Desulfatitalea tepidiphila: one gene and its partner. The protein of the gene in region 1 interacts with the protein of each later gene in a pairwise test. Links are inferred from orthologs where the notes say so. Each region holds a gene or a part of one and is shown on either strand. Other genes may lie near its edges.

Region 1 (10,570 bases):
AGTCAGCGACGGACCGCAAAGCGCTGACCCCAAACGGCGTCTATCAACGCCAACCCATCGGCCAACCCATGGATAGACCGGAGCCATCGAAAATCGATCGGTCCCAAACTGGTCCATCGAAAATGAGTCCACCAGAGATGGGCCAGATAGACCAAACGCTCCATTCGATCCTGGACAAATAGGCAGACGCATCGCCATGAGTGCCGACCCCAAGCGCATAAAAATCTCTCCCGACACCCTGGAAAAACGCCTCAAGTGGTTGATGCTGGTCCTGGTGACTGTGATTTTCTTAATCCTGTTGGCACCCAATCTTGTGGTTCATCGACAATCCTATGACCTCGGGGATATCGCTGATCGCGACATCAAAGCATCGCGCGACTTCTTCGTCGAAGACCGGGCCGCCACCGAAGCCAACCGTCAACACATCATCGAACAGATTTTGACGGTCTACGACCACGATCCTCGGATTGCCGACCAGCTGACCGAAAAGGTGCGCACCGCCTTCGCCAGGATGCGCAAATCCCTTACAGAGCTCGAGAGCACGATCATAACCCCACCGGCCGACAGCACCGATGAGACTCCGGCGACGCCACCCACGGTCGATACCGCCAGCCAGCGCCTTGAAAATGCGATGATGGTGCAAAAAGAGACCTTCGCGACCCTGCTCGGCATCGACATCAGCCGGGGCGCTTTCCGGTTGTTGATCAGCGAGGGGTTCGCGCCGCCCATTGCCGAGACCATCATCCGCATCGTCACCGATATTTTGAACAACGGCGTGGTGGCCAACAAGGAAATCCTGCTCAAAGAGGTCGACAAGGGCATCCTCCTGCGCGATGTGGTCTCCCAAAAAGAGACGACCGTCTATTCACTGCGACAATATTACGGTCCGGACCAGGCCAAAACCATGGTGCGCATCATTGCCGAGCCACTGGTCAAAAATTTCAATTACAATGTGATCAACCTGATCGTCGATGTCAGTCAACAACTGCTCTACCCCAATATCACCCTGAATCATAACGAAACCGAGGCCCGCAAAAAGAAAGCCCTGGCCGATATCAAGCCGATCATGTACAAAATCAAGGCCGGCGAAATGCTGCTGCGCGAAGGCGAACGGGTATCGGCGGTCCAACTGCTCAAATTGCGGGCCATGGAGGACCAGCACGAATACCGGCACGTCTTCACCAGTGCCCTGGGTGCCGCCCTCGCCCTGATCACGCTGATCCTGGTGCTGTACGTGCTCTATTTTCATCAACCTCGATATGCGCGTCACAACACGACGAAAAACCTGCTTTTCATGTCCCTGATGCTGGTGTTCGTCATGGTGATGGTGAAAATCGGAGTCGTCCTCTCGACGGCACAGTTGTTCGGCGGCATCTTCTCCATCCCAAGCAGTTCGGTCGTCTATGCCATACCTGTTTCGGCCGTCAGCATGCTGGTGTGCCTGGTCCTCGGATTCGAAATGGCCATCCCTTTCGCGCTGGTTTCGGCCGTCTGCACCAGTCTGTTGTTTGGCGGCCGCTTCGACGTGTTCCTATTCTTCGTGATCCCCAATGCCATGGCCGCCTATTGGGTCCAACGCTGCCGGGAGCGTAAAGTCGTCATATCGGCGGGTACCAAGGTGGGATTGATCAATGTATTGCTGGCCATTGCCTTTGGCTTCTATAATTCGAGTTACGGCGGCATTAACCTCCTGTGGGACGGCGCGTTCGCGTTCGTCGGCGGCATCACCGCCAGCGTCATCACCTTGGGTGTCGCGCCGTTGGTGGAGATGCTTTTTCGCTATACCACGGATATCACGTTGCTCGAGCTGGCCAACCTGGACCGCCCCATCCTGAGGCGGTTGATGATCGAGGCGCCGGGCACCTATCATCACTCGGTCATTGTGGGATCGATGGTCGAAGCGGCCGCCGCCGAAATCGGTGCCAATCCGCTTCTGGCCAAGGTATGCGGGTACTATCACGACATCGGAAAGGTCAAGAAGCCGCTGTACTTCATCGAGAATCAAACCGACGGACGCAACAAGCACGACAAGCTGGCCCCTTCCATGTCGAGCCTGATTCTGATCGCTCATGTCAAAGACGGCATCGAGATCGCTCAAAAACAGAAACTGGGCCAGATCATCATCGATACGATCCAGCAGCACCACGGCACCAGCCTCATCCACTATTTCTTTGAAAAGGCCAAACAGCTCAAGGGGGAAGACGCCGTAAAGATCAACGACTTCCGCTATCCCGGTCCCAAACCGCAAACCAAGGAGGTCGGGCTGGTCATGCTGGCCGACGTGGTCGAAGCCGCTTCCCGCACCCTGGAAAACCCGACCCCGGCCAGGATTCAAGGACTGGTGCAGCACTTGATCAACAAGGTCTTTTCAGACGGACAGCTGGACAACTGCGAGCTGACCCTCAAGGATTTGCACAGTATCGCAAAAAGTTTTAATAAAATATTGTACGGCATCCACCATCACCGCATCGAATATGCCGATTCCGGCGCCAAGGAGAGCAGCAAGGTCAAAAATGGCAGTACTGATCGACAACCAACAGGAAAAGCACCCAATAAAGATCAAAGCCGTTCAAAAGAGCGCCCGGGTCATCTTAAACGCCTTGGGCTGTCCTGACGGCGAACTGTCGCTGGTGTTGGTCGATGATGCGCAGATCGCCCGCCTCAACGAAATGTACCTTCAACACCAGGGTCCTACCAATGTCATCTCTTTTCCCATGCGGGAGGGTGAGCATACCAATATCCATCCAGAGCTGTTGGGGGACGTCGTCATATCCATGGACACATGCGCCGAAGAGGCCCTGGCGGCGGGCATGGACACGGAGCTACGCTTCTATGAACTTTTGATTCACGGCATCCTGCACCTGTTCGGCTACGACCATATTCATTCGGAGGATGAAGCCCGGGTGATGGAAGCCAAGAGCCGGGAACTTTTGGCGCTGATCGGGGCATCGCCGTCACCTGAATAATCCGAAAGCATTTACCAGGGGGGAATACTATGGCCGGGTTAACAGTATTGGTGGACCATATCGCCACCTTGCGCGAAACCATGCAATCGCCGCGCCCCGACCCCGCGGCGGCCGCACTCCTGGCCGATATCGGCGGTGCAGATGGCATCGGCGTGTATTTGCGAGAGGACAGGCGTTACGTCCAGGAAAAGGATGTGCGCCTCTTGCGCCAATCGATCCACAGTCGATTGGTGTTGTATATGTCGGCCAGCCCCGAGATGGTGGGCTTTGCCCTGGACGTCCGGCCCGAAAGGGTGGTGCTCATGCCGCCGATAGACGAGGAGGATCAAGGCGACAACGGCATGACGGTGCGCACCTATGACAAAAATCTCCTCGAGGTGGTCGACACCCTGCAGAGCAACGGCATCAGTGTGGGTATCACCGTCGCACCGGCACCGGAGCAGATCAAGGCCGTACACCAGGTGCATGCCAACTGGGTGCAGATCTTCAGCGGCCGACTTGGTGCGAGTAAATCTCCGGCCTCCCAAGGCCAGGAGTGGGACAAAATCGTCGATGCAGTCAAAATGGCCCATCGTCTGAGGCTTCACATCGCCGTGGGCGGCGGGCTCGATTACCGTCTGATCAAGCTCTTTTCCGGATTGTCCGAAATCGATGAATTCAGCCTGGGCCGCAGCATCATCGCCAAAGCCGTTCTGGTGGGCATGGAAAGGGCGGTGCGGGATATGGTGGCGTTAATTCGTTCATTATGACAAAAGGCGCAGGAGGGCTCCCATGCGAATTTTAACAGCGGCTGAGATGCAAACCATGGATCGCCTGACCATCGATGAGATCGGCATTCCCGGCCGATTGTTGATGGAAAGCGCCGGCCGTGGCGCCACCCGCTGTTTTCTCGAACGGATCTACCGTGCCAGGGGCCGGGTCGGGGTCGTGGCTGGAAGGGGCAACAATGGCGGTGACGGCTTCGTCATGGCGCGTCATCTCGCCCAGCGAGACATCGAGGTAGAGGTGTTTTTGCTGGCCTCGCGTGACCGCGTCGGCGGCGATGCCCAAACCAACCTCGCGTTGCTGCAGGATCTAGGGGTTCCCGTCATCGAGATGCCGGATGACGCCGCCTTGGCCGCTCATCAGCGTCGCATGCGCCACATCCATTACTGGATCGACGCGATCTTCGGCACCGGCCTGAACGCCGAAGTGCGGGATTATTTCCGTTCGGTGATCGACTTCATCAACAGCCTGAACCGCCCCGTGTTCGCGGTGGACGTGCCATCGGGTCTTCACGCCGACACCGGCCAGCCCTGCGGTATCTGCATTCGTGCCGCGGCCACGGCCACCTTCGGCTTTGCCAAAATCGGCCACGTCATCCAAGCCGGACAGAGCGCCTGCGGCGTGGTGGACATCATCGATATCGGTATCCCGAAGAAAGTCGCCGACAGAAGCACCCCGCGCCATCATCTGGTGACGGGCGATCTCGTTCAAACGATCCTTCCCCGGCGTCGACCCGACTGTCACAAGGGCGACACCGGCCATGCATTGGTCGTCGCCGCCTCCCCGGGCAAGACCGGCGCGGCGGCCATGGCCGCCACTTCCGCCCTGCGGGCCGGCGCCGGGCTGGTCACTCTGGGAATACCCCAACGGCTCAACCCGCTCTTGGAGACCATGGTGATCGAGGCCATGACCCTGCCGCTGCCCGACAACAGTGGCGGCGCCCTGACCGAAGCGGCCTTCGACGCCATTGTGGACATATCAAAAAACATGCGTTCCATCGCCATCGGCCCCGGCCTCGGAACCGACCCCGAAACCCGGGCTCTGGTCCATCGCATGGTGCGGCACGTGCCCCTTCCCATGGTCGTCGATGCCGACGGCCTCAACCATCTGGTGGGCCACCTGGAACTATTAAAAGAACGTGACGCAGCGACCATCCTCACGCCCCACCCGGGTGAAATGGCACGGTTGATCGGAACCACACCGGCCCGGGTTCAAGCGGACCGCATCGGTGCCGCACGCGATCTGGCCGTGCAATGCCGCATCCATGTCGTTTTAAAAGGCGCCCGTACCGTTATCGCCGATCCCGACGGCGTGGTGTGGATCAACCCCACGGGCAACCCGGGTATGGCCAGCGGCGGCATGGGAGACGTCCTCACGGGCGCCGCCGCCGGACTGCTGTCCCAGGGGTGCGCTCCCCTGGACGCCGCCATCTCCGCGGTTTATCTTCACGGGTTGGCGGCCGATTTGCTGGCCGCCGATGCCCGGCAGGGGTTCCTGGCCACGGATGTCATGAACGCCCTGCCCCGGGCCATCCAAACTGCCCTCGACGATCCCATGCCGCCCATCGTCAACGGCCCCTGGTTGTAAGGCGCCTGCCGCCATGAAATGGGACATCGTCACCCATTCACCGGAAGAGACCCGGGATTTCGGTTGCGCTCTGGGTCAGCGGATTCGACATGGCCTGACCATCCGACTCAACGGCGACCTGGGCAGTGGCAAGACCTGCCTCGTCCAGGGGCTGGCGCGTGGACTGGCCGTGCCCGAGGGATACGACATTACCAGCCCGACCTACACGCTGATCAACGAATACCCCGGACGCATGCGGTTCTACCACGCCGATCTGTACCGCCTCGAAGCCGGGGTGGACGCCGAATCCCTGGGTCTCGGCGAGCTGTTCGATACACCGAGCGTCCTGGCCGTGGAATGGGAAGAGCGACTGGATGAAAGCGAATGGCCCGACATCTCGCTGAAGATCGAATTGCTGACCCGGGACGACGAAACCCGCCGGATCCGCCTAATTGGATATGGACTTGAAACCGACAATTTGATAAGGGAGACGCTCGAAAATTGGAGCCCGACCGGTCTCAGGACACCGGCGTTTCGGTGTAACCCCCCATCAATACAACGTCTAAAAGGAAAGCGTATGGCGTTAGTCGTTCAGAAATACGGCGGCACCTCGGTGGCCAACATCGAGCGGATCAGCAATGTGGCACGTCGGGTTGCCAGGACCTACGACCAGGGCAACGACGTGATCGTCATCCTGTCGGCCATGGCCGGCGTCACCGACGGCTTGATCGCCCTGGCCCATCAAGCCGTCGAGGAACCGGACAAGCGGGAGATGGATGTCCTGCTGGCTACCGGGGAACAGACCACGGCGGCCCTTCTGGCCATGATGCTCAGGGCCAAAGGGTACCAGGCGCAATCCATGTTGGGTCACCAGGCCGATGTGGTCACCGACTCCGCTTACGGTAACGCACGCATCATAGAGATCGGTGCCAAGCCATTACGCAAACTGATCGATAGACACACGATCGTGGTGGTGGCCGGTTTTCAGGGGTATGACATCAAGGGTAACATCACGACCCTCGGCCGAGGCGGCTCGGACACTTCGGCCGTTGCCATTGCCGCAGCCGTCAAGGCGGACGTTTGCGAAATTTATACCGATGTGGACGGCATCTACACCGCCGATCCCAACATCTGCCCTAAAGCGCGCAAGCTCAAATCGATCTCCTATGACGAAATGCTCAACATGGCCAGCCTGGGGGCAAAAGTACTGCAGATCCGTTCAGTGGGATTTGCCAAAAAATATGATATTCCCGTGCATGTTCGTTCATCTTTCAGTGAGGAGGAAGGTACCATGGTGGTCAATGAAGATTCGGGCATGGAGCAGTTGTTGGTGTCCGCTGTGTCGCACGACAAGAATCAGGCCCGCATAACCATCACCAAGGTCCCTGATCAGCCTGGGATCGCGGCGAAAATCTTCTCCCCCATATCCGAGGAAGGCATCGTCGTGGACATGATCATACAGAACACCCGCCAGGGCGGAAAAACCGACATGACCTTCACGGTGCCCAAGGTGGATTTCAAGCGCACGATGCAGATTACCCAGAAAGTGGCCGGGGAGATCGGCGCCGAAGAGGTGATGGGCGATACCGACATCGCCATGGTCTCGGCCATCGGAGTCGGCATGAAAAACCATTCCGGCGTCGCCTCGGTGATGTTCAACACCCTGGCCCGGGAGAACATCAACATCCTGATGATCAGCACCTCAGAAATCCGCATCTCCTGCGTGATCGAAGAGAAATACACGGAACTGGCCGTGCGCGTGCTGCACACCGCCTTCGGCCTCGATGATGAAGAGACGCAGGTGTGACGGTGGCGTCCGGAAACGACTTATAAGGAACGATTTGACCAAAAACCGCAAACGCTCGGCCGTCCAATGAAGGTGCCCCGATTCAGTCCCGATCAATTGTTACTGGTCTTGCTGGTGGGTCTGGTCATTGCCGGACTGGGGGTGTGGCGCTACGTGACACTCCCATGACAGTCTCCCTGGATTAGATTTTCCGCGCAACTCGGATATCGGGTAAGTTGGCCATTTGTGGATGGGCGCTATAGGCGCTTGTCCGCCATCGCGGCCAGCGTGGCATCGATCTCCTCGCCAATGCGTTGAGCCGCTGCCACCGGATCGTCCGCATCCCTGATGGGACGCCCCACGACGATATAATCGGCCCCCCGGGCGACGGCCATGGCCGGGGTCACCACACGCCGTTGATCGTCCGCGGCACCCGATCCCCAATCCGGCCGAATCCCGGGCGTCACCGCCAGAAAGCCTTCGCCGAGCCGGGATTTGATCTCGGCGGCTTCAAGGCCGGAACACACCACACCGGCGCAACCGGCGGCTCTGGCCATCTCGGCCTTGAACATCACCATTCGCCGACTGTCATCGGCCAACTCCCCGCGATACCCGGCCCCACGTAAATCCTCGGAAGAGACGCTGGTCAATAGCGTCACGCCCAACACGTCCACTTTGCCCCGGCTTCCCCGCACGGCCGCCTCGAGCATGGAGAGACTTTCGCCACAGTGCACCGTGGCCAACTCCACACCCATCGCGGCGATGCGCGCCATGGCGCGTTCCACCGTGGTGGGAATATCGTGCAGCTTCAAATCCAGAAAAACAGCGACACCCGCACGGTTCGTCAACCAATCGACCAGGGCCGGGCCACTGCTGATGAACAACTCCAATCCGACCTTGAACATGCCCACGTGTCCACGCAATCGCGACACCAGTTTTTTGGCATCGGCGGCCGTGGGCACATCCAGGGGAAATACGATACGTTCCTTACCTTTTTTCATCGACCAAGCATCTTTCTGCCGTTCAATGCCCTTTTCGGATCCGGGCCCCGTACATCAGGGAAGACGAAAAGTCGATCACGGTCGATTTGAAACGCCCACCGATGGCGGCCGGGCCGGTCGGCAAGGCCGGCAACCCTGCGCAACGGCTAAAAAAAATTGAATATTCAATCGAAATTGTGATAATTAGCAATTTAACGGTTGAACTTCAAAGCATTTTTATATTGAGTGTCCATCCAGCCATGACCGTCACCCCATGTGGCGGTCTTGAATCCTTGAAGGTTGAACCCATCGATGACAACGTCACAGCGATACCATGTAGCTGCGGGGAGCTTTTACACCAGTGCATCGAAGCCGTTGCTCCTGCAGGCCTATCTGGGCACCTGTGTCGGTCTTGCACTCTACTGCAAAGAGACCGGCATCGGAGGCATGATTCACTTGCTGCTGCCCGAACCGGTATCTGTGTCAAGTATGGCCCAACCTGAAAAATATGCCTCCACCGGCGTTCCGATGCTCGTCGACGCAGTCCTGAAAATGGGCGCCAAAAGGGAAGCCATAATTGCCACTATCGCCGGTGGCGCACTGGTGGGGCCGCTGAGCGATCAGGACCTCGCCCTGGATATCGGCGGCCGCACCGCGGAAAAAACCCGCGACATCGTGGAAAAGCTGAAGATCGACATCCTGCGATCGGAAACCGGCGGCTTTTTCACCTGTTGCATGAGTCTGGACATGGCCAACGGCAATTGCACCATCGAGCCGGCGGGCCAGGCCAAATTGGTATGGGATGAAAAGGTTCATGTACCCACCGTGGCCGAAATCAAGGCGGCGGCCGAACATTTGCAGCCGATTCCACAGGTGGCCCTGAAGGTGCTGCGCATGATCGACGAGGGCACCCAGGGTATCGAACAGATCGCCGAAGAGATTCGCAAGGATCAGGTCATCACGGCGCGAACCCTCGGCCTGGCCAATTCGGCCCTGTTCACCAAAAAGAAGAACATCGAGTCTCTCGACCACGCGTTGGTCTTTCTGGGCCAGGACCAGTTGGTCAAATTGATCCTGTCGGCTGCAGTTCAAAGCTTTTTCGAACAATCGTCCATGGGGTATTCATTGTGCAAGGGCGGCCTCTACCATCACGCGGTCGGTTGTGCCCAGGTGGCCGAGGCGCTGGCCAAAAAGACCCAAAAGGTAACGCCCCAAAAGGCGTATACCGCCGGATTGCTGCATGACATCGGCAAAGTGGTCCTCGACCAATATATCGCTCCCATGTATCCGCTCTTTTACCGTCAAGCCATGGAAGGTCATCAAAATGTGCTGGACATCGAAAAGCGCGTTTTCGGCATCGACCACACTCAGGTGGGCTGGATGCTGGCCGAGCAATGGTCTTTACCTGAATCTCTGACGCATGCGGTGCGTTATCATCATGACCCGGACAAGGCGAGTCCCCATGCCCTGTTGACCATCGTGGTCTACCTGGCCGATCTGCTCCTGTCACGGTTCCAGATCGGCATAGAAATCGAACGGATCGATACCCGAACGCTGTCGACCCTCATGGCCCGACTCGACTTGAGTACCGGAAATTTCGCAGATCTGGTCGACCTGATTCCGAGCACTGTTTTTAACGACGCCGTGGAAGCCTGCGTCAAGGCCGCATAAAAGGGGAGTTACCGATACACCCATGTCCATCAGTGAAAAACAGCAAGAGTTGCTGCGCCGCCTGCCGGGAGTCGATCATCTGATCCACCTGGCGGAAAATGACCCCCGTCTTCAACCCCTTCCCAAATCGGTGCTGGTCCGTGCCATCAGGGAGACACTGGCCGAGTTGCGCCGGCAGATCCTGGAACAGCCCGCCACCGCCGACGATCGATGGGATGACTCGTTCGATATGATCGCCCGGATTGTCCAAAAAGCATCCGTCGTACAGGCCTATAATTTGAAGCGGACCGTCAACGCCACCGGTGTCGTCGTGCACACCAATCTGGGACGCTCGTGCCTGGCCCGGGAAGCGATCGACCACCTGGTCCAAATTGCCTCCTGCTATTCCAACCTCGAATTCGACCTGAAAGCCGGTCGGCGGGGTTCCCGCTACAGTGCGGTCGAAGATTTGCTGTGTGAATTGAGCGGCGCCGAAGCGGCCATGGCGGTCAACAACAACGCGGCCGCGGTACTGCTTTGCCTCGATACCATGGCGCGGGGCAAGGAGGTGATCATCTCCCGGGGAGAACTGGTGGAGATCGGCGGATCGTTCCGGATTCCCGACGTGATGGCCAGAAGCGGCGCCATCCTCAAGGAGGTGGGCACGACCAACCGCACGCATCTTCGGGATTACCAGCAGGCCATCTCCAACGATACCGGATTGCTGCTCAAGGTCCACACCAGCAATTACAGTATCGTCGGATTTACGGCCGCCGTAACTCTCGAACAGATGGTCACCCTGGGCAGGCAATTCAACCTGCCGGTGATGGAAGACCTGGGCAGCGGGAATTTGATCG
Region 2 (10,603 bases), on another replicon or contig:
CGATCAGCAGGGTAACGGTCACTTTACCTGAAGACTCGGGGTTGCGGGCGATGCCCTCAACGGCGGATTTCAGGCCAAGGCCCTGAGCGATGCCACAACCGAAAGCGGCGATGGCGATACCGAAACCAGCGGCGGTGACGCAAGCGATAAAGAATTGCAATGCTTGAGCTTCCATGTGTTCAACTACCTCCTTGTGAAGTGTTAGTTATAAATGGGCTTCTTCCATTAACCCAAACTTATTCAATGCCTTTACGAGGCATAGGTTCGTAGATACCCGTGCTTAATGGGCGTGCTCCATGGCACCTTGAAAGTAGATAATCGACAGCAGGAAAAAGACGAATCCCTGGACGAATGCCACGAAAATGCCCAAGGCCATGATGGGCAGCGGTGCGAAGAAGGCGCCGGCCAGGCCGAAGAGAATCGCCAGCACGATTTCATGACCCATCATATTGCCGAAGAGACGGAAAGAGAGCGACAGGATACGTGCCAGGTGGCCGATGATCTCGATAATGAAGATCAGCGGCGACATCCACCATACCGGCCCGAGGAAATGTTTGACGTAGGCCGCACCGTGATATTTGACGCCGATCACATGGGTGAAAATGACCACCGTCAGGGCGCACGACGCCGTTGTGTTCAGATTGGCGGTGGGCGGGAAAAAACCGGGAATGATACCGATCAGGTTCCCTATAAAAATGTAGATAAATACCGTGGCCGCCAGCGGGAAGAGCCAACGCCCCTCTTCTCCGATGGTTTCGACCATAAAGTCTTCGATACCCGAAACCACCAGTTCCAGGAGATTCTGCAGTTTACCGGGTATCAGTTGAACGCCCTTGCCCGCCAACCAACCCACGATAATCAAGAAGGCCATCAATACCCACGAGTAGACGACATAGGGGTATTCGTGTGCGAAATGGCCGGCGCCCTCACCGAAAAGCTCGAATAATTTCACGAAAAACAGATAGGGATGCTCCATCCTTAAATCGCCTCCTTGCAAATCAGTCGCTTAACTTCGATGAGCGTGGCCAGGGTGATACTGGCGACCACGACAGACAAACCAACAAACAGCCCCAGGGGGCTGACCCAATGCTGTCGGATGAGGATAAAAATGATAATGCCGCTGATGATGAAGCGGACATAGTATTTGGCAAGGATAACATTGTGTGACGAAAGGTGTGGCGGGGTCAACGCACTTTTCAAGGTTCTGGCCAGCAGGTGGAAGTTAATGGTGACAATGGCACCGCCTGCAATGATCCCCCACGCAAATTGCGCCGGCGCAAGCAAGATGCCAGCCAGGCTGGCAACGGCAAACAGGATCCAGTTTGTCCGTCTGATGAATCGGATGATCCGCTGCTGAATTTCCAAGGTGCTCCCTCGCCAGGGTCACATTTACAATTTGCGGCTCTTCTTTATGGCAAGGCCAAGATTCTTATAGCCTGCCGCGATCCCGAGTCCGATAAAAATGAGGGTCAGCCATGGTGATGTGTCCCAACGCCGATCAAGATAGACGCCAATGGCCAGACCGATGAAAATGGATAACGCTACAGAAAGCCCGATGGTGCTGAAATAAGCAAGCTCTTGTATGTAGCGCCGCGTTTCTTTTTTCATACGAAAGAGCGGTGTTGGGAAGCTGTTTTCACAGCGCATCTAAAGATCGAGCACCTAACACAGCCGACGGTCCAAGTCAATGCATAATTGCCTATGGGCGCCCTCCCAACGCGCGATTTTCTTTTCACATGAAAGGGGTCATTGCTAAAATGAGCCCTTAGAAGGCGGCCTACCATTTCACTTCGCCCACATCGAAGACCGGTCCGTCGACACACACGTGGCGGTACCCTTGCCCGCTCTCGGCCATCGGCACCGCGCATCCAAGACAAGCCCCCATCCCGCAGGCCATCATCGTTTCCATGGAGAGCTGGCAGGCCACATGATAACGCTTGGCCATGCCGGCAAGGCAGTGCAACATCCCGTGAGGTCCGCAGGCGAAAATCATATCCGGCGCTTTGCGTCGCACGGCTTCCTCCAATGGATCGGTGATCAAGCACTGTTCCCCACTGCTGCCATCGTCGGTGGTCACCGTCACCGGCATTCCCATGGCGACGAATTCATCTCGACACAACACATCGGCTCGCGACCGGCCGCCAAGAAAAAGTCTGTACCCGGTTGTATCGACTCCTGACTGTTTGAGATGGGTTGCCAGGAAATGAATCGGTGCCACCCCCATGCCGCCGGCGACCAGGTATATCTGCGATGACTCACCGACGTTCACCCTGAACCCCCGCCCAAGTGGACCTAGGAGATCGACGCGCTGGCCAGGTTCTATCCGGGCCATCTTGAGGGTGCCTTTCCCGACCGCCTTGTATAGCAATTCGATGCCCTTGGGACGATCCCTGTCGCCGATGAGCGCAAAGATCGAAAAGGGGCGTCTCAATAACGGGGCCAATCCCGGTTCGACCTGGAGCATGACAAATTGGCCCGGCACGGCCGCCTCGTATCCGCCGGTGCACGCCAAACCCATCCGGTAACATCCGGGGCCCACAGGCTGATTCCATAATACGGTTGCTTGCTGCTGGATCATTTGAGTTCCCTTGTGTTGGATTCTCTCAATCGACTCTCCATCAGGATCACCGATGCAAACCGGCCGGCCCTGCCCGCCTCCCCCCGATGCGAGAAAAAGGTGGATGTATTGCATCGCGTGCAGATGTTCGACAACGCAATCTGATGATCCGGTACGCCTGCGCTGACCAACTGATCGATGCTCAAACGCCAGAAGTCGAAACGATCGCCCGCCCCTCTATAGCGCCAGTAAACAGGCGGGATCTCGTCACGGTAGTTGATGAACTCGGCGCAACAAGGCCCCAGCGAAGGACCGACGCCAACCGCAATGTTCTCGGGCAGACAACCGAATTGCGAAACCATGGTGCCAACGGTGCGCCCCACGATGTCGGCGATACTCCCCCGCCATCCGGCGTGTACATTGGCGATCACGCCCCGTTCCGGATCGGCCAACAGCACGCTTTGGCAATCAGCGGTCTGAATGACCAGCGCCACCCCAGGCTGGTCGGTCACCAGGGCATCGCCTTCCAGGTAAACCACATCACGCCCCTGCCCCTTCGGATGGTCCGCCGCGGGGCATTGCCAGAGGGCCACCTGATGACCGTGGACTTGCCGTGCAAAAACGGCGGTTCGGCATCCCGAAACATCCAACATGCGATACCGATTACGATGGACCCTCGCATCCGAATCGCCGACGTTCAACCCGATATTGAAAGCAGAGGGCGAACCTTCCCGTCCATCCATGCAGAAGCGCGTGAAGATGCCGTGCCACAATCCCGGAATCGCGTCCAGTTGCGCGAATTGCAGATATCTCAAGCCATGGCGTTGGACCCAGCGCATCGCGTCCGCCTATCGTACCGCCCGGGCCGCGGCAAGCACATGCACCTCCCGCGCGCCGGCGTCTAGCAGCGCTCGGCTGCATGCTTCCACGGTGGCACCGGTCGTCATGACATCATCCGCCAGCAAGACTTTTAGGCCACGGATGGCATGCCCTTTGGCCAGTCCGAACGCATCGGAAAGATTGTCCAATCGCTGTCCCTTGTCCAAACCGGTCTGGTGCTGGGTGGGGCGACGGCGTTCCAATAGGTCAGGGGCCAACCAATCGCCGGAAAGGCGCCAATCGCCATGGGCGGCCAACCTGGGCCATTCGCGAACCAAGGCGTACGCCTGATTGAATCCCCTGTATCGCAAACGGCTGGTGTGCAGGGGCACGGGGACGACCCGGTCAATCTGATCGGGCTGCCAGTTTTCACGTAAGGTTCGCCACATCATCCGCCCCAGGGGTCTGGCCAAGTGTTCGCGACCGCCATATTTGAAATGATGGATCATGGTTTTCAATACGTCATTATACACACCGCTGGCCCGCGCCATGATGTAGGCAGGTGGTCGAACCTGGCACTCTGCACAGACATGGTCGACAGCCTGAGACGACGCAAAGGGCAACCCGCATCGCGAGCAAAGCGGCGAAATCGCCGCCTCGTAGCGGGACAAACAGGACTTGCACAAGAAGCCGCGCAACACTTCGTCGCTCGGATGGTAACGAGCGGTGTCGCCGGGGTTCGCCAGGAGATTCCCGGATGCCGGGCGAGGCAAACCAAACAGTTGGCCGCACCCATAGCAGGTCGCCGGAAAGAGCGCTTGGCCCAAGGTGAGGATCAGGTTGCGGCACACTTGGCCAAGACCTTTGCAAAGCGGCGAAAACCCGCCGTCGGGCGATGAGAACCTCGAATCGAGGTCCACATGCCCTATAGATGTTCGGTGATCGCCTTTGCAAACGCCGAGCACTTGACCTCCTTGGCCCCCTGGATCTGTCGCGCCAAATCGTATGTCACGATCCCGTCTTTTACAGTGGCCTGCAATGCCCTCCTGACCTTGTCAGCAGACTCCTTCCAGCCCATGTGATCGAGCATCATCGCGCCCGACAGGATCAGGGAGCTCGGATTGACCTTGTCCAGGCCGGCATACTTGGGGGCCGTGCCGTGGGTGGCCTCGAACACCGCACACGTATCGCCAATGTTGGCGCCCGGCGCCATACCGAGCCCACCGACCTGGGCCGCGAGCGCGTCGGAAATATAATCCCCGTTGAGATTGGGGGTGGCGATGACGTCGAACTCGTCGGGCCGCAGCAGCACTTGCTGGAACAGCATATCGGCAATGCGGTCCTTTATGACCACCTTGCCTTCCGGGCGTCGTCCGCCATGCTGGTCGTAGAGATCCGCCTCGGTAAGCGTCTGCTCGGCGAACCGTTCCCTGGCGACTTCGTAGCCCCAGCGGCTGAAAGCGCCCTCGGTGAATTTCATGATGTTGCCTTTGTGCATCAGGGTCACGCTGCTACGCCCCTGTTCGACGGCATAGGCAATCGCCATGGCCACCAGCCTTTTGGTGTTCTTTTCGCTGATCGGTTTGATCCCGATGCCGGTCATGCCCGAGAGTTCCGTTCCCATCTGGGTATTCAAAAAGTCGATGACCTTGCGCGCCTCATCGCTGCCCGCCTGCCATTCGATGCCGGCATACAGATCCTCGGTGTTCTCCCGGAACACGACCATGTCGATCTTTTCCGGTGATTTCATCGGACTCGGCACCGGATGGATATAACGGACCGGACGCACGCAGGCATAGAGATCCAGCTTTTGCCGAATGGCCACGTTCAAGCTGCGGATCCCGGTGCCGATGGGCGTCGTCATCGGTCCCTTGATGGCAACGACATGGTCCTGAATCGCCGCCAAAGCCTCCTCCGACAGCCATTCGCCGGTTTCATGAAAACCCTTCTCTCCCACGAGCAATTCATGCCACTCGATTCTGCGCCGGCCCCCGTAAGCCGCCTCGATGGCTTTGTCCAGGACGAGCCGGGTAGCGGGCCAGATGTCGCGTCCGATGCCGTCGCCTTCGATAAAGGGAATGATCGGGGTCTCGGGAACATCGAGTGCACCGTCTGCCTTCAGTTTAATTTTCTGAGGTTGCCTGTTTTCCATATTGATCGTCGACCTCCTCTGTCGCGCTGCAGTTGGTATAGTGAGAACCCATCGACAAATGGCCAATCGGCCCGATATCTGAACGGGCACTCGTCAGTGCCCATCCACAAATGGCCAATTTGCCCGATATCTGCGTTCTACTCAAAATTTTATCCTCGGAATATCAACTATATGCCTGCGGTAAAATTTTTCGCACGCCTTGATCTCAACCAAATTTGCCTATTTGTGGCCGGTCACTCGTTGGAATCTTGTGGCTAAACGAGCGCTCAGTCGCCATGCCGCGATGCGACGAGGCGCTGCCGAAAGGATTCGTAGACGATAACGGCCGCCGCCGCCGAAGCATTCAGGGAACCGACCGGACCGGTCTGCGGAATGGAGACGATGAAATCACAGTGTTTCCGGACCAGGGGACGCAATCCTTTTTCTTCACCACCAATGACGATGGCCAAAGGTCCCGCCAGATCGGCCTCGAAAATGGACTGTTCACCATCTCGATCCGCACCGGCCACCCACATGCCCTTTTCTTTCAATCTTACTATGGCATCCACCAGATTGGTCACATACGCAATGCGCATGTGCTCCAGTGCACCGGCCGAGGCCTTACTGGCCGCAGCCGATGGCGGCGCCGAACGATCCTTGGGTATGACGATCCCCTGCATGCCCGCACAGTGGGCTGTCCTTGCCATGGCACCCAGGTTCTGCGGATCGACCACCTGATCGAGCAGCAGCAGCCATGGGGGGCGGCTCGACTTGGTGATTTCGTCCATAAGAGCTTCGAGTGTGACCACCGGATAGGGCGACGCCTGGGCACAAACGTCCTGGTGGCGCGGGTGCCCCACGATGGCCGTGATCTGCTGGGCGGCGATCCATTCGACTGCGGCCCCCGCTTGACCAGCCGCATCGGCTATGGCCTGCCTCCGCGGGGCACCTTTGCCCTTCCCGAGACATACCTTGCCGATCCGGCGCCGTCGCGCCCGCAGCGCCTCCAGGACCGGATGGTATCCATAAAGCACATCCATTGAATATGAACCATTCGCCTGTCATCCGATCCCTGTATTACGATATAACGTAAGTGAATGAACTGATTTTTCAAGCTGGGGATCGGTAGCTGTCAATTAATGCAATGAGTTCGGATTTGGCCTGGTCCAAATCATCATTGACCAGGACGTGTCGATACATGTCCTTCTGATCCATTTCGGCTTGGGCGTTACGCAGCCGGAGGGCGATGGTGGCTTCGTCGTCATCGCCCCGTTGCCTCAAACGCTGTTCCAAGTCGGCCATGGAGGGGGGACAAATGAAGATAGTAACCGCATCCGGGAAATGGGTGAGCAGCCGGCGGGCCCCCTGGACGTCAATATCCAGGAGAATATCCCTGCCCTCAGACAAGGCTTGTGAGATCCATTGGGCCGATGTGCCGTATAGATTGCCGTGCACCTCGGCCCACTCCGCCCAACGGCCCTGTGCGATCCCATCTTCAAATACTTCCCGGCTCACGAAGAAATAGTCGATCCCATTACGCTCGCCTGGTCTTGGTGTGCGCGTTGTGGAGGATATGGAATACGCCAGGTCTTTAAAATGGCGCCTGACCATGCCGCACAACGTCGTCTTGCCTGCGCCGGAAGGGGCCGAGACGATGAAGAGTTTTCCTGAGCGGTTGGTCCGGGCGTGGGAATCTGTGTCGGTCCATGTGTGCATGGTCACTTACTCTTCGGCCTCTTTGAGCATTTCATAACGCTGGGAAATGGTCTCGGCCTGGATGGCCGACAGCACGATATGGTTGCTGTCCATGATGATGATCGAACGGGTGCGCCGGCCATGTGTGGCATCGATCAAGTGATGGTCATCCCGGGCCTCGTCCTTGAGCCGTTTCATGGGTGATGAGTTGGGTGAAACGATGGCCACCACCCTCTCGGCCACTACGGTGTTGCCGAATCCGATATTGAGCAGGTTTTTTTCCATCCGCCCCTCTTTTTCCCTCTCGTCCGAGGCTTATTCGATATTTTGCACCTGTTCGCGCAGTTTTTCGATCTCCGCTTTGACAGCCACTATGGAATGGGCCAAGTCGGCCTGTCCGATTTTGGATCCCATGGTATTAAATTCCCGATTGAATTCCTGCAACAGAAAATTGAGTTGCCGGCCGGCCGGCTCTGGCCCCTTCACCAGGGCCCGGAACTGCAGCATATGACTGCGCGCCCGGACGATCTCCTCGGAGATGTCACTGCGGTCCGCCATTACGGCCACCTCCTGGACGATGCGAACCGGATCCAGTTCGACCACCCCCTGGGTCAGGGATTCGATGCGGGATGTCAATTTATCACGATAAAGAGCCGGCAGCCCGGCTGACTCTTTTTCGATCGCGTCCAAGTGTGTTTCAATCAGCTCCAGACGCTGCGCGAAATCCTCCCCGATGTGATTGCCCTCCTGCAGCCGCATCTGATCCAGGGAGGCCAAAGCTTCCGACAAGGCGGCCTCGATCAGCGGCCAGGCAGCATCGGTGGCGGTGCAATCTTCCACCGGTTGGATGATCCCGCTGACATCGATGAGACGATCCAGCGACAACTCTCCGGCCAGATTCAATTCGGTTTTCAGGCGTGTTACGGCCGCATGAAAGGCCCTGGCTTTTGCGCTGTCCACTTCGAATGCACACGCCTGCTCGGAGGTATCCTTGACCCAGATGCGCACTTCGACGCGGCCGCGAACCAACGCGGTGGCAATCTTGCCCTTGACCTTTTCTTCTAATGCCGCATAGCCGTGCGGCATTCGAACGGCCAGATCCAGATGGCGGCTGTTGTAGGAACGCATTTCGACATTGGCGGTCAATTCTCCCTCGGATTTTTCGGCACCGGCATATGCGGTCATGCTTTTGAGCATTGGATCTCGCTCTCGTTTGATTAGTATTAAGGATCGAGACAGGTCGGGGTTTTATGATCCGAGCTGCAATCCCGCCCCGTTGCGGTTCAAATCGGCTCCGTATTTTTGACGGACCTTCAGAAGAAACCGGCGCATCTGGTCATCCGCATAATCCGGATAGGTCCAGGACAACGCACGGTATTGGCCCTGTTGATAGATCAGGGTCAGATCGGCATAAATATTTTCACCTATATATATGCGATGCGTGTAGTTTTTACCGGTAGCCAGGACGAATCGCTCATACAGCAGATACCCGGGATCGAGATTGACCTGTCGTTTACCGTCACGCGCGTACTGGTTTTCTATGCGGTTGGTCGTCAGCTTGATTTGGGCCAACGCATGCTGTTGCATCAATTCCTCGAAGACGAGCATGCGGCGGTGCAAGGGTTGCCCCATCTCCGATGCATAATATTTGGTATAATCGAAAGTAAACCAAGGACTCACCATGTCTATGGCGCCAAATTCAGTCTCTAGTGCCTCGGCCAGCTCCGGCACCAGGGACTGCTCTTTCAAAAGCAGGCCGACGATCAGTTTGGCCGGTTGAGGCGGCTGCGGCAGACTCATGGCAACATTGCCTCCCGCTGAAAAAGGCTTTTAAAGTACAACAAGCGGTCGGGGCCAGAGAGACCCATCAGGCAATGCATGTCATGAAGCGGTTTCGGACAATGGTTTGGCTTCTTCGATAAGCATGATCGGAATATCATCCCTGATTTCGTAAACCAACTTGCATGCATCGCAAATCAGTCCGTCCCCTTTGGCATTCAAACGGATATCCCCCTTGCACTGCGGGCAAACCAGGAGTTCCAGTAAATGTTGATCGATGGCCATGGTCCCTCCTTCTCGTGGGTTGATGGAAGCGTTATTTTCCATACTTCTATCAAAAGTGCAACCACCAAGCGATACATCCAAGTATTCTGCATTTTATTCTAAAATATACACAAGCACCAAACACCGCCGGGGGACATGGACTTCAGGGTGAAAATCGGTTACAAGGCAATCGGACCGAAATAATGATACCTCAAGCAGAAAAGGGGAAGCAGATGCATCTGTCCAAACGGATCATGGTCACCGGGGGTTGTGGATTTCTCGGGTCCCACCTGTGCGAACGGCTGCTTGAACAGGGCCATGATGTATTGTGTGTGGACAACTGCTTCACGGGCACCAAACGCAACATCCGCCATTTGCTGAATCATCCCGATTTCGAATTCATCCGGCATGATGTGACTTTTCCACTCTACCTCGAAGTGGACGAAATATACAACATGGCCTGCCCGGCCTCACCCATCCACTACCAGTTCGACCCGGTGCAGACGACCAAAACGAGTGTCCACGGCGCCATCAACATGCTCGGCTTGGCCAAGCGGGTGAGGGCCAGGATTCTCCAGGCCTCCACCAGCGAGGTCTACGGGGATCCGGAGGTACATCCCCAGCCGGAATCCTATTGGGGCCGGGTCAATCCCATTGGCATCCGTTCATGCTACGATGAGGGCAAACGCTGCGCCGAGACTCTTTTCTTCGACTATTACCGGCAGCATCGCTTGAAAATCAAAGTGGCACGCATCTTCAACACCTATGGTCCCCGCATGCACCCCAACGACGGCCGGGTGGTTTCCAACTTCATCGTGCAGGCCCTTAAAAACGAGCCGATCACCGTTTTCGGTCAGGGGCAACAGACCCGCTCATTCTGTTATGTCGACGACTTGATCGAGGGATTGATCGGGTTGATGAATTCTTCCGATGAGATGATCGGACCGGTCAACCTGGGCAACCCGGCCGAGTTCACCATCATGGAACTGGCCCGTAAGGTGATCGAGTTAACGGGCAGCGCTTCCGAGGTGATTTACAAACCCTTACCACAGGACGATCCACGCCAACGCAAACCCGACATCGCGCTGGCTCGCAAGGAGCTTCAATGGCAACCGGTGGTCGGCCTGGATGAGGGGCTGAAAAAAACCATTGCCTACTTTGAACGGCTGCTCGAAGAGGAGAACCGGTAGCCCTTGCAGGTGGATTGGTCTGGTCAACTTGCTACTTGGCGTCAATTCGGGTGCTCCGCCGCTGATATTCCAAGATCACCTTCTCGGTCAAGCGGGTGGTGCTGTAGCCCTCCACGAGATCCACCAGTTGGACCGATCCGCCATACGACTCGACCACCTCTTTACCCA

The links.
Region 2: the proteins of DFT_RS03320 (region 1) and rlmB interact in binary tests that used the Escherichia coli proteins (3 or more experiments, as listed by UniProt). The link is inferred for Desulfatitalea tepidiphila from one-to-one orthologs.

What each region holds. Positions count from the first base shown.
Region 1 is NZ_BCAG01000001.1:763,355-773,924, reverse strand. The notes cover bases 3,206-6,027. They hold DFT_RS03320 (bifunctional ADP-dependent NAD(P)H-hydrate dehydratase/NAD(P)H-hydrate epimerase), read left to right. Parts: upstream 3,206-3,737; coding sequence 3,738-5,318; downstream 5,319-6,027. Other genes in these bases: DFT_RS03315 (aspartate kinase), read left to right, coding at 5,332-6,027; DFT_RS03325 (pyridoxine 5'-phosphate synthase), read left to right, coding at 3,206-3,715. Outside these bases: DFT_RS03340 (PhoH family protein), read left to right, coding at 1-182; DFT_RS03335 (HD family phosphohydrolase), read left to right, coding at 197-2,614; rRNA maturation RNase YbeY, read left to right, coding at 2,514-2,966; more of DFT_RS03325, read left to right, coding at 2,996-3,205; more of DFT_RS03315, read left to right, coding at 6,028-7,104; pyrF (orotidine-5'-phosphate decarboxylase), read right to left, coding at 7,341-8,084; DFT_RS03305 (HDOD domain-containing protein), read left to right, coding at 8,376-9,734; selA (L-seryl-tRNA(Sec) selenium transferase), read left to right, coding at 9,757-10,570. UniProt on the Escherichia coli protein: Bifunctional enzyme that catalyzes the epimerization of the S- and R-forms of NAD(P)HX and the dehydration of the S-form of NAD(P)HX at the expense of ADP, which is converted to AMP.
Region 2 is NZ_BCAG01000003.1:980,635-991,237, reverse strand. The notes cover bases 4,672-7,526. They hold rlmB (23S rRNA (guanosine(2251)-2'-O)-methyltransferase RlmB), read right to left. Parts: upstream 6,548-7,526; coding sequence 5,795-6,547; downstream 4,672-5,794. Other genes in these bases: DFT_RS08930 (YicC/YloC family endoribonuclease), read right to left, coding at 7,518-7,526; DFT_RS08935 (DUF370 domain-containing protein), read right to left, coding at 7,230-7,487; gmk (guanylate kinase), read right to left, coding at 6,618-7,223; icd (isocitrate dehydrogenase (NADP(+))), read right to left, coding at 4,672-5,528. Also shown: atpE (ATP synthase F0 subunit C), read right to left, coding at 1-175; atpB (F0F1 ATP synthase subunit A), read right to left, coding at 281-976; DFT_RS08975 (ATP synthase subunit I), read right to left, coding at 979-1,365; DFT_RS08970 (AtpZ/AtpI family protein), read right to left, coding at 1,390-1,647; DFT_RS25750 (dihydroorotate dehydrogenase electron transfer subunit), read right to left, coding at 1,778-2,518; peptidoglycan editing factor PgeF, read right to left, coding at 2,575-3,396; DFT_RS08955 (ComF family protein), read right to left, coding at 3,406-4,341; more of icd, read right to left, coding at 4,302-4,671; more of DFT_RS08930, read right to left, coding at 7,527-8,399; DFT_RS08925 (DUF4416 family protein), read right to left, coding at 8,451-9,002; DFT_RS08920 (Trm112 family protein), read right to left, coding at 9,084-9,266; DFT_RS08915 (UDP-glucuronic acid decarboxylase family protein), read left to right, coding at 9,479-10,435; bifunctional D-glycero-beta-D-manno-heptose-7-phosphate kinase/D-glycero-beta-D-manno-heptose 1-phosphate adenylyltransferase HldE, read right to left, coding at 10,467-10,603. UniProt on the Escherichia coli protein: Specifically methylates the ribose of guanosine 2251 in 23S rRNA.